Regions from separate parts of the Paenibacillus provencensis genome, predicted to be linked through region 2. Evidence: riboswitches for the same ligand, from Rfam matches in the RefSeq annotation. Region 2 holds a riboswitch; each other region holds the start of a gene.
What was found. Region 2 has a riboswitch for thiamine pyrophosphate ahead of ACFQ3J_RS19205 (ABC transporter substrate-binding protein). Riboswitches for the same ligand answer to the same signal wherever they lie in the genome.
Positions count from the first base shown of each region.

Region 1: it holds a riboswitch for thiamine pyrophosphate, as region 2 does, so the genes downstream of both, ACFQ3J_RS03400 (thiamine phosphate synthase) here and ACFQ3J_RS19205 (ABC transporter substrate-binding protein) in region 2, are expected to answer to the same signal.
Region 3: it holds a riboswitch for thiamine pyrophosphate, as region 2 does, so the genes downstream of both, thiC (phosphomethylpyrimidine synthase ThiC) here and ACFQ3J_RS19205 (ABC transporter substrate-binding protein) in region 2, are expected to answer to the same signal.

Region 1 covers NZ_JBHTKX010000001.1:687,011-691,049, reverse strand. Annotated here, with positions in the region: gene thiS (sulfur carrier protein ThiS) at 1-42, opposite strand, end outside; gene ACFQ3J_RS03405 (NAD(P)/FAD-dependent oxidoreductase) at 39-1,178, opposite strand; gene ACFQ3J_RS03400 (thiamine phosphate synthase) at 1,194-1,832, opposite strand; TPP riboswitch at 2,035-2,145, opposite strand; gene ACFQ3J_RS03395 (ABC-F family ATP-binding cassette domain-containing protein) at 2,318-3,868, opposite strand.
Region 2 covers NZ_JBHTKX010000003.1:101,278-105,316, reverse strand. Annotated here, with positions in the region: gene ACFQ3J_RS19220 (pyridoxamine 5'-phosphate oxidase family protein) at 1-11, opposite strand, end outside; gene serS (serine--tRNA ligase) at 169-1,464, opposite strand; gene ACFQ3J_RS19210 (hypothetical protein) at 1,540-1,704, opposite strand; TPP riboswitch at 1,841-1,960, shown strand; gene ACFQ3J_RS19205 (ABC transporter substrate-binding protein) at 2,170-3,195, shown strand; gene ACFQ3J_RS19200 (MTH1187 family thiamine-binding protein) at 3,224-3,517, shown strand; gene ACFQ3J_RS19195 (ABC transporter permease) at 3,514-4,039, shown strand, end outside.
Region 3 covers NZ_JBHTKX010000003.1:359,309-363,347, reverse strand. Annotated here, with positions in the region: gene ACFQ3J_RS20385 (pyridoxamine 5'-phosphate oxidase family protein) at 111-590, opposite strand; gene thiC (phosphomethylpyrimidine synthase ThiC) at 750-2,540, opposite strand; TPP riboswitch at 2,791-2,901, opposite strand; gene ACFQ3J_RS20375 (IclR family transcriptional regulator) at 3,017-3,766, opposite strand.

The sequences.
Region 1 (4,039 bases), on a different contig from region 2:
ATCATCAATTGGTTTATGTTGTCCGTTAATGACTAGCTTCAATGAACCAACCTGCCCTTCTCCAAGATTCGCATAGGTGAGAACTCGGTAATTCCGAGCTCTTCTTCACTCTCACCTGCTACAAGTCTGCTAATAATTTCTCCTGTTACTGCGCTTAGAAGAATTCCATTACGATAATGCCCGGCTGCAATGTATAGTCCTGTAACTCCTTTGTACTGTCCGATATAAGGCAAACCATCTATCGTTTGCGGTCTGAGTCCTGCCCAGGAACGAGTATAAGCAGCGTGTTCAAGCTGCGGAATCCACATGCTTCCCTCGTGAAGCAGCCGAAGCATTCCTTTTATGGATACCCTCTTGTCATGATTAAAAGGAATGCTCGTCGCCCCAATCCATATTTCTCCCCCTGGCTTTGGCACAAGATAAACATCATGCGTATAAATGGTATAATCCAATCTGATCTCAGGTAAGGAAACGGCAATGATTTCACCTTTGACAGGCACTGTAGGAAGATTTATTCCCAAATTGGACAGCACATCCCCCATACCCTGTCCGAGTCCTGATGCGATAATGACGTTATTACAGGAGTAACTGTCTGTTAATGTCTCAACCCCACGAACGGTGCCACACTGGATATCTAGTGAAACCACTGGCTGTTGTTCCAGATAACGCGCTCCTTTGGCTCTAGCAGCATCAATGAGAGCTCTGTTTAATTGGCCCGGTAACAGCTGAAGCTGATCGGGATAATAATAAGCGCATTCGGCTTGGTCACAGATCGCTGGAATTTCACTTCTAAGCCTGGATCGATTCCAATATTCTTGTTGACCTATGTTCATTGATTTCTTAGGAAGATCCTTAAACGGTGAGACAAATCCTGCACTGCATAGAGCGACATCGATAGGAGTTGAAATGGATAAATCATCTACAAGTGATCGGATTAGCTCAAGACTGCGTTCAGCCAAGTTTTTCAGGGCAGGAGTCGAGAAGGATTCTAAATGCGGGGCCAGCATGCCTGCGGCAGCTCCTGAAGCTCCAGATGCAATACGTTCTCCCTCCAACAGCAGAACATCCTTACCATCCCGCGCCAAATAATAAGCGATGGCTGAACCGATAATGCCCCCGCCCACCACGATAAATTCTGACCTGCGACTGGTATCGACGTTCTGTTCGTAATGTTGCATATCCGTCCTCCTCATTTACTTAACCTCTCTATAACGACATAGTGCATTATGATATTCGAGCACTGCACCAAGTGGATCGGCTGCATTCATCACTCCTGATATCACAGCAATACCTGATGCACCAGCATTAACAATTTCATGAATATGTGTCGGCTTGATCCCTCCAATAGCAATGACCGGAACATGTACCTCTGTACAGACCTGCCGTAATGAGGCAATTCCTCTTGGAGCAGCACCCGGCTTACTAGAGGAAGGATAAACATGACCGTACATTATGAAATCGGCTCCTTGGTGCTCGGCCTGTTGTGCCTCCTGTAGGGAATGGACAGAAACCCCAATTCGTGTTTTTGACATCCCCCTGTTTGTCATTGAGTTCTTGAGACACTGGATGTGATGAAGCTCCTTCATCCCGATTTGGAGAATGGCTGCGCCATACTTGCATACCAGCTCCGCTTGACGATTCAGTCCCAATCTACTCATTGGAATCTGATTAAGCGCCAGGATATCAATAAACTGCTCGATTTCCTTAACCGTGCACTTTTTATCTCGGATATGTACGGCGGTCGCATATGACCATATTTTAGAGAATACTTGAATCCAGTCAGCGGAGGATGGGGAGTGAGATGAGATCACATGCAGTTCAAATTCAGACACTAATATGACAGATCAACTCCTTTTTGGAACAGATGAATAAGTGGTGGATACAAGCCTCACATGTTTCCTAGCGCAGCCGTAGCAACAAAAAAACCACTCCCAAAAGGAAGTGGTCATGATTACATTTAGAAATGCAACTACTGATGGATGAGATTTACGCAAAATATCGCATTCGTTGAATTACGAAACCTACGTTCATGCCTCATATCAGTTCCCACTTCCCTACGCTGGTATAATCCAGATCAGGTACAAAGAGTCCGGAATCGATTCATTCCATCTCAGCCGCTTACGCGCGGCCCCCCTAGTGAAAATACTATTCAGTTGTAGAATTACGTTGAATATGTTAGCACATAAGCAAGGATTTGGAAAGCAAGGATTTGGAAAGCAATAATTCTAAGACATTTATTATCTAAGACTCTCTCTTGAAGAAGTACTTAAGAAAAAACACCTTGATCCTCGTCCTAAGTCTCAACTTTACTTATGATTTAAACTTTAGCTGACCATTCTTCTACATTCCAGGTCTTGGTTACCCAATCCTCGTAGAAATCCGGTTCGTGGGAAACGAGCAATACAGTCCCTTTGAATTCTTTCAGTGCACGCTTCAACTCTTCCTTGGCTACAACATCCAAGTGATTGGTCGGCTCATCGAATAGAATCCAATTCGTCTCTCGCATCATGAGCTTGCATAGACGCACCTTCGCCTGTTCTCCCCCGCTCAGCATGTTCAGCGGTCTTGTAATATGTTCATTCTTAAGACCACAGCGCGCAAGATGAGCACGCACTTCATGCTGATTCAAATGAGAAAATTCATTCCATACATCATCAATTGGCGTAATTTTGCCAGGACGGACTTCCTGTTCGAAATAAGCCGGGAATAGGAAATCTCCTAGATAGGTCTTCCCGCTGAGCGCAGGGATTTTTCCGAGAATCGTCTTAAGAAGCGTAGATTTACCGACGCCGTTACATCCGACAATCGCAATCTTGTCTCCCCGCTCAATCGTCATTGTCATTTTGGGAAGCAGCGGATAGTCATAACCAATCTCAAAATCGATGCCTTCAAATACGGTTTTGCCGCTTGCGCGAGCATCCTTGAAACCGAACACCGGCTTGGCCGCTTCCTCAGGACGATCAATGCGATCAATACGATCCAGCTGCTTCTCACGGCTCTTCGCCCGTCCTGAGGTTGAATATCGAGCCTTATTGCGTTGGATAAAATCTTCTTGCTTCTTAATATACTCCTGCTGCTTCTCGTAAGCATCAATATGCTGATTCTTGTTGATATCCGCCATCTCAAGGAACTTGTTGTAGTTCGCCGAATAACGTGTCAGCTTCGCAAATTCGAGATGATAGATGACGTTCACGACCTGATTCATAAACTCGGTATCATGTGAAATCAGCATAAATGCGTAAGGATAATCCTTCAAATAACGAGTCAGCCATTCAATATGCTCAACGTCCAAATAGTTCGTAGGCTCGTCCAGGAGAAGAACATTCGGCTTCTCTAGAAGCAGCTTGGCTAATAGTACCTTCGTCCGCTGCCCACCGCTTAGGGCAGACACATCCCGGTCAAGACCTATCGCATTCAGGCCGAGCCCATTGGCCATCTCTTCTACTTTTACATCAATTAAATAAAAGTCGCCAATATCCAGCTGCTCCTGAATCTCACCCATCTCTTCAAGCAGCAGCTCTAGTTCTTCTGGAGATGCATCTGCCATCTTCTCGGTAATGACCATCATCTCTTTTTCCAGCTCGAGCAAAGGCAGGAATGCATCCTTCAGAACATCACGAATCGTGTTGCCCGGTGTCAGCTTGGTATGCTGATCCAGGTATCCATAACGGACTTTCGGTGTCCACTCCACTTTGCCGCTGTCCTTCAGCAGCTGTCCTGTCAAAATATTCATCAGCGTTGATTTACCTACGCCATTTGCACCGACCAATCCCACATGCTCTCCTGCCAGCAAACGGAAGGAAACATTTTTAAATAATGTGCGATCTCCAAAATTGTGGCTGACATTTTCTACAGTCAATAAACTCATATAATGCAGTTACCCCTATCTTGTATGGCTTTAGCCTTTAGTCTCTGTTATTTAATCCAAAATTCAATGAGGACGAGAACTTAAGCAATCATTGCTGCTTGCTGTAATATCACAAGTTCAATCCATCTAATATGATATATTAGCATAATTTGAAGACTCACTGATACTAAG
Region 2 (4,039 bases):
GTTTTATTCATAGCACTTCAGGTCTCCTTTCAAAAATACACTCTATTATTAGTGTACCCTGCTCCTGAAAGTTGAACCCGTGGATATTTAACATAAACCGCCCCATACCTGCCGGGCTTGTCATTCACTAGGAATCTGAGTGCTGGCCTGATAGAACGAACAGGTTCTTTAATTCTCATTCTGCCGGACAGGAACCAGCCTCTCTCTATTTCCCATGTAAGGGCGGAGCGCCTTCGGTATATAAACGATTCCATCCTCCTGCTGATGATTCTCAAGGAGAGGAATCAGGATTCTTGGTGAGGCCACGGCCGTGTTGTTCAATGTATGACAATACCTCAATTGACCATCGGTACCCCTATAGCGGATATTGGAGCGGCGCGCCTGAAAATCATGCAGGTTCGACGACGAATGCGTCTCCCCATAGCTGCCCCGGCTAGGCATCCAAGTCTCAATATCATACTGTTTATATGTTTTTTGAGACATATCACCTGTGCATACTGCAACCACCTGGTATGGAAGCTCTAGCGCCTGTAGCAGCTCTTCAGCGTAGCCCGTAATTTCCTGGAGCATCTCTTCTGACACCTCCGGATCAGCCTCTGTCAGGACGACCATCTCTACTTTGGCAAACTGATGCACCCGGTAGAGCCCGCGCACGTCACGTCCCGCAGAGCCGACTTCGCTCCGGAAGCTTGTCGATACGGCCGCCAGACGAACCGGTGCTGCCACATCAATCACTTCCCCAGCATAATACGAGATGAGCGGAACCTCTGAAGTACCGATCAGAAACTTATCATCTCCTGCAAGCTCATAAGTCTGGTCACGACCGCTCGGGAAAAATCCGGTGTTCTCCAGCGCCTCTTCCCTGACCATAATCGGCACCTCCATCGGTACGAAGCCGTGCTTCATCACAATATCCAGTGCAAGCTGCTGAACGGCGCGGTGCAGCAGAACTCCGTCGCCCTTCAGATAGTAGCTGCGCGAGCCGCCAACTTTGACTCCGCGTGGAGCGTCAATGAGATCATGAAGCTCTCCGAGTTCCATATGGTCCTTGACTGGGAATGGAGGCGAACTGACCTCTCCAACCTTCCTTACAATGACATTATCCTTATCGCTCTGCCCTCGGGGTGTGTCAGGGGATACAACATTCGGGACAAGCAGCCGCAGCTTGTTATAACGTTCCGTCACCTCGGCGAGCCTTGCTTCTGCTTCCTCTAGTTGTCCGTTTACCTGCCGCACAGCTTCACGGGCAGCCGCTGCCTCCTCCTGTTTGGCCTCTCTTATCAGCTGTCCTATTCTCTCCGACTCGACATTTCGCTGTTGCCGGAGCTTCTCCACTTCGGTAATCAGCTCCCTACGCGCATCATCACACATTAGCAGCTCATTTATGGATATGTCTATTCTCTTCCAATTAGCTGCTTCCTGAACCTGCTCTGCATGCTCCCTAATCCATTTCATATCCAGCATTCACGTCACCCCTAAGTTAAATTCGTTATACTAAAAAAGCATAGAGCGCCCTCATCCGTTGGGACGAGGAGCGCTCTATGCTCGCGGTGCCACCCAATTTATTGAAGCAGCCTTCATGCGGTCAGCATTAAGTCTCACTTCAATCTCTTTGGTTCCGCAATAACGGGCGGTTCCGATTAACTTAGGGGTCAGTATAAACTTTCCCTTGACGAGAATACCTCCGAGTTGGATGCTCTTCATTGGCATTTTTCACGTTTTCAATTAAAGGTATTATAGTTTAGACATTTCCACATTACAATGATTTTATTCCTGAATATGCTGTACTTTCCTGCCAAGGAGGGCTATAATTAGCTTCTGAAATGTCCTAAACTTCATATTTAACCTCAAGGGGTGCTGGGTTAGCCGGCTGAGATAGTATCCGTGAAAGCGTGTTAGATACGTACCCTTTAAACCTGATCTGGGTAATGCCAGCGTAGGAATGGAGAGAACTTCGAGTGTGCTGTTCTATATTTAGACAGCCCTTAGCCCTTACGTCTGCATGCGTCCCTTATCTGGGACGCTTTTTTTATTATGATCGCAAGAATGCACTCCCACTCTAACGATCTCCCGTTTCAGGATGGCTTTCAAGGAAGCCTCTCTTGAACTTATAGAAGTTGAAATGGAAATTTCGTCAATAATAGGGGTAATTTAAAAGGAGAGAGAAACATGTACAAAAAGTTAGGAATCCTGCTTCTCATTACACTCATGACGATCGTCACTGCTTGCGGCAGCAGCGGCACAGCGAATGAAGATTCTGGCGCAGGCTCGGAGGAACCGGCAGCGAGTGAAAGCCTCCGCGACATCAAGGTCGTACTGGACTGGACGCCAAATACGAATCATACGGGCTTATACGCAGCAGTCAGCCAAGGCTTCTACGAGGAGGAGGGCCTGAATGTAGAGATTATTCAGCCCGGCCAAGCCGGTGCAGATACAATGGTCGCTTCTGGTGAGGTTCCTTTTGGCGTAAGCTACCAAGAAGGGGTTACCCAAGCTCGGACACAAGGTGTCCCGATCGTATCCATTGCTGCCGTCATTCAGCATAATACCTCCGGCTTTGCAGCGCCTGCTGACCGGAACATCGAGTCTCCGAAGGACTTTGAAGGCAAAACCTATGGAGGATGGGGCAACCCCATCGACTCGGCAGTTCTGGATACAATTATGGGTATGGAAGGCGCGGATGTAAGCAAAGTGAATAATGTGAACATCGGCGATGCCGACTTCTTTACCGCAACGAAGCGAGACATTGATTTTGCATGGATATTCTACGCCTGGACGGGTATTGAAGCCGAGCTCCGCGGTGAGCCGATTGATATGTTCTACGTTAAGGACTATTCCGAGAAGCTTGATTACTACACTCCTGTACTTATCACGAATGAGGCAACCATTGATGAGGATCCTGAGCTTGTCAAAGCCTTCATGCGCGCAACGACCAAAGGCTATGAATATACGATTGATCATCCGGAAGAAGCCGCAGGGATATTGAGCGAGGCCGTACCTGACCTCGATAAAGAGCTTGTGCTTGAGAGCCAGAAGTGGCTCAGCCCGAAATATCAGGATGATGCTGCGCACTGGGGCGAACAAAAAGCAGAGGTATGGCAAAACTACTCCGACTGGATGGTAGAGCACGAGCTGCTAGACCAGCCACTGGATGTCGAGAAGGCTTTTACGAATGAATTTCTGCCACATCAATAATTATTAAAGGAAAGCGTTGGTGAACCAAATGGCTCAAACATTACTAAGCATTCAAGTTATTCCAAAAACACCGAATGGAGAAGATTCGATTCCTTATGTGGACCGTGCCATTGAAGTGATACAGCAATCCGGCGTGAAATATCAGGTTCATCCACTCGAAACGACCCTGGAGGGCGAGCTTCCCGAACTGCTCGAAATTGTGCAAAGAGTTCATGAGGTACTCATTGAGGCTGGCAGCCCGAGCATTATTTCACAAATCAAGATTGCCCATTATCCAAGCGGAATCAGCATGGAAGGATTAACGGAGAAGTATCCATCATGAAACGTGTTGTAAGAAGTGTGCTGCCGCCTGTCGCGGCGGTCATCCTCTTTTTGGCGGTATGGCAAATAGCCGTGCCGCTTTTTCACATTGAGAAGTGGATTCTGCCAAGTCCTGTTGATATTACCCGCGAAGCAGCTGCACAGGCGGCAAGTCTTACGGAGCATACTTGGGCGACCGTACAGCTCACCCTGCTCGGCTTCGGCATTGGCGCTGCGATCGGACTTCTAACGGCCATGCTGCTGCATCTGGTTCCATTTATGAAAACAGCCCTATATCCATTGCTCATCCTGAGCCAGAATATTCCGACGATTGCGCTCGCGCCGCTTCTGATGATCTGGTTCGGATTCGGCCTGCTGCCCAAGATCATCGTTATTACGCTCGTCTGCTTCTTTCCGATCGCGGTATCTGCCATGGACGGACTGATGCAAACGGATCGCGCAATGCTGAGCTACATGAGAATGGCCGGAGCCAGCAAAGGGCAAATCTTCCGCAAGCTGGAGGTGCCTCACGCGCTCCCGTCCA
Region 3 (4,039 bases), 260 kb from region 2:
ATCGGTTCTCAAATATGAAGTTGATTCACTGCATTAAATATGAAGCACACAAAAAAGTGGGGGCCCCCATATGAGGACCCCCTGGTAAGTATGATCATATACAAGCTCCGTTACAGATCTACGGTCTTGTTCAAATCCATCTCACTATTACCTGTCATTTTGTTAATAAGATTCTTGACCAGCTTGGTTTTGCTGCCTGTTTCCCAATACTCGGCGGTATCTGCCTGAATCTTAATGAGCACCAGCGAAGGATCATCATAGGAAACATCAAGCAGCATCTCATAGGCTTTGTTCCAAAATTCCTTCACTTTCGCCGGATCCTGAATCAGCTCCACTTCCCCCCGAATGGAAACATAGGATTTACCGACATAGGCTACATTGACCAACGGATTCTGAATCAATTCCTGATATTTGTTTGTGTCCTTTTTCGTCAAGAACCAAAGATCTCCGTCGAATTCAACCTCCTGAGTCTTCATCGGACGGGAGACAAGCCCTTCTGTTGTTACAGTTGTCAGCATCGCTGTATCTATACCTTTGATCAAATCTCTCACCGTCTCAATTGCTTCTTGATTCGCTACTGGAGTATTCATAAATGCGATTCCCTCCTTGGCATCATATGAAATTTTGACAGCTGTCATATCGCTCTCACATTCCTATGGCTCTCACATTTATTTTACCCAACTAGAGAATCTGCAATCTGTGAAACGACCTCTCTCATTATTTTCCTAATGTAAACGGTAAGGATCTAATCACCTGTTCTGACCACGATATTCCTCCGCCTTCTCCTGCATGCCTGCATGAATCGCTTCCTTCTCACTAACTCCTTTGGCGGATGCCATATTCCGAATATCCTGAGTGATGCGCATACTGCAAAATTTCGGACCACACATGGAACAAAAATGCGCTGTTTTTGCACCTTCGGCTGGAAGAGTCTCATCGTGGTAGGATAGAGCACGCTCCGGATCAAGAGACAGATTGAACTGGTCCTTCCAGCGGAACTCAAATCTTGCCTTGGAGAGGGCATCGTCTCTTTTTTGTGCTCTTGGGTGACCCTTGGCCAGATCGGCTGCATGGGCAGCGATTTTATAGGCAATGACCCCCTCCCTCACATCGTTCTTATCAGGTAGTCCCAAATGCTCCTTCGGCGTAACATAACATAGCATGGAGGTACCAAACCAACCGATCATCGCCGCTCCAATGGCAGACGTAATGTGATCATATCCGGGAGCAATATCTGTTGTAAGTGGACCCAGCGTGTAAAATGGGGCTTCCTGGCAGATCTCCATCTGCAGATCAACGTTCTCTTTGATCTTGTGCATAGGCACGTGTCCCGGACCTTCGATCATCACCTGTACATCATGCTTCCAGGCGATCTGCGTCAGCTCCCCGAGTGTTGCCAGCTCAGCCATTTGAGCCTCATCATTGGCATCATAGATACTGCCGGGTCTCAGTCCATCTCCAAGTGAAAAAGCAACATCATATCTGCTCATAATTTCACAGATCTCTTCAAAATGAGTATACAAAAAGTTCTCCTGATGATGCGCCAGGCACCATGCTGCCATAATAGAGCCGCCCCGTGACACAATTCCGGTCATTCGCTCTGCTGTCATTGGAATATATCTGAGCAGTACTCCCGCATGGATCGTAAAATAATCAACTCCCTGCTCCGCTTGCTCAATCAGCGTATCTCTGTAAATCTCCCAAGAGAGTTTCTCCGCCTCCCCGTTTACCTTCTCCAGCGCTTGATACAGTGGAACTGTGCCTATCGGCACAGGAGAATTGCGGATAATCCATTCTCTCGTCGTATGAATATGACGGCCGGTCGACAGGTCCATGACCGTATCCGCTCCCCAGTGAACGGCCCAGCTCATCTTCTCCACTTCCTCCTCAATAGAAGAGGAAACTGCAGAGTTCCCGATATTCGCATTGATCTTGACATGGAATCGGCTTCCGATCAGCATCGGCTCACTCTCCGGATGGTTGATGTTAGAAGGCAGGATTGCTCTTCCTCTGGCAATTTCACTCCTTACAAACTCCGCTTCAAGCCCCTCCCGGATTGCGGCAAACTCCATCTCAGGGGTCACGATCCCTTTTTTGGCATAATGCATCTGAGTCACACAGCGTCCTGACTTGGCTCGAAGCGGCTGCCTTCTGACGCCCGGGAACACCTCTATCTCCTGCTGCGCACTTCTATCGGACCGAATCCCATTATCCTCTGGACGGATTGCTCTTCCTTCATAAAACTCAACATCTTCACGCTCAAGTATCCAATTCCGGCGCAGCAAAGGAAGACCCTGACGGATATCGACTTCACCGTTCAAATCTCCCATCGGTCCGCTTGTATCGTACACCCGAAATGGCTCATTCTGCTCTACTCCTTGGGGCGTACTGGTGGGATGAAGTTCAATTTCGCGCTCAGGTACAGCAATGTCCGGGCGCGATCCTTGAATGTATACCTTCTTGCTCGAGGGGAATGGCTGGAGCCTTCCAGATTCACCCTTCAAATGCTCTTCTCTTAAAGCCGATGCCTCTGTGTTCATTCCTGTGTTTGAATGATTCATACGTGCTTCCTCCTTTGTTCGAGTTGGGAAGCCCTCTCCTGAGCTGTGTTTGAAAGACAGAAGCTATACAAACGATAGCCAGTTATATAGAAGCTGCAGCAACAAAAAGAGCTGATTCCCACAGGGGGAATCAGCTCTAATCCATATAAGATCTTGTGTTGTGTACAGGCTAATGGAGCTGCATAGGTTAATAGCAGAACCTTCACCATATATCACGGATCTTATCGATATTTATCGCCAATTACTTCCCTACGCTGGTATGATCCAGATCAGGTACAAAGAGTCCGGCACCTTGCAGTACCATCTCAGCCCGGCATTTCGGGCTCCCCTAGTAAATTGTTATTGTTATTCATGTTTGACCCCTATCCTTCGTCTAAATTGAGGTCCATACAAGATTATCTCATTCACAGCACATTTTCAACCTTTATTCTCCATTCGTTCATTACAAAGGAGAGCTACCTCAGCATAAATCCCATTTGCGCGGCTGTCTCCATAACAATAGGTGCGTATTCCCGAAGCGTCTCTTCCGACAGCCTGCTTATCGGTCCGGATAAAGACAAGGCCGCTGCCACATTGCCCTTGCGATCAAAGATCGGCGCTGATACGGCTGCTGCTCCAGGCTCTCTCTCTTCATAGCTCGTTGCATATCCCAATTCCCTGATTTCTTGCAGCTGACTCAAATAAATATCTTGATCAACTGACAAGGGGGTATCAAAATTGCGTATCAGCTGCTCCTGCTCTTCTCTTGCTGCAAACGCAACCAACACTTTACTCGATGCTCCAACCGACAATGGCAGCCTTACACCTACAGGTGCTACCCTTCGAATCGCTTGATTGCTCTGCACGGCCTGAACGCGTATCCGTTCATTGCCATCCTTCAAATACAAGCTAACCGTTTCTCCCAAGCGATCACGAAGGCGCTCCATTGCAGGCAGCAAGAGGATGGCCGGGTCATCACTCTGGGACATATGTGCCGCAAGCTCCCAAATTCGAATGCCAAGCCGATACTTCTCCGTCAAAGGATTACGCACAACAAATCCCCTGTCCTCAAGTGTTGTCAGCAAACGATGCACCGTACTTTTATGTAAACCGATCTTGCCAGAAATTTCGGTAAGACCCAGATCTGATTGCTCTGTAAAGCATAACAAAATGTCCAACGCCCTCTCGACCGCTCGTACCGTTAATTTGCGATCTTGCTCTTCCATGCATAATCCCCTCTCTGTTTCATCACGTGAAACCTGGTTACATAAATTATAAGAGAATTGATGACCAAAGTAAAGATTTAATTGAGAATTAATCTCAATTAAACAAGCTCATTTCTCTCAACAATCGATCATAATGGAGAGATTTTGGAATAAGTCTTCCTTCACTTGACAAACATTTTTCACCATTAATTTCACTTACATTACAAGTGTGTAACAATTAGTCCCAATCAATTGACTTTAGACAGGACGCATCATAGGATAAAGAATAAAGTT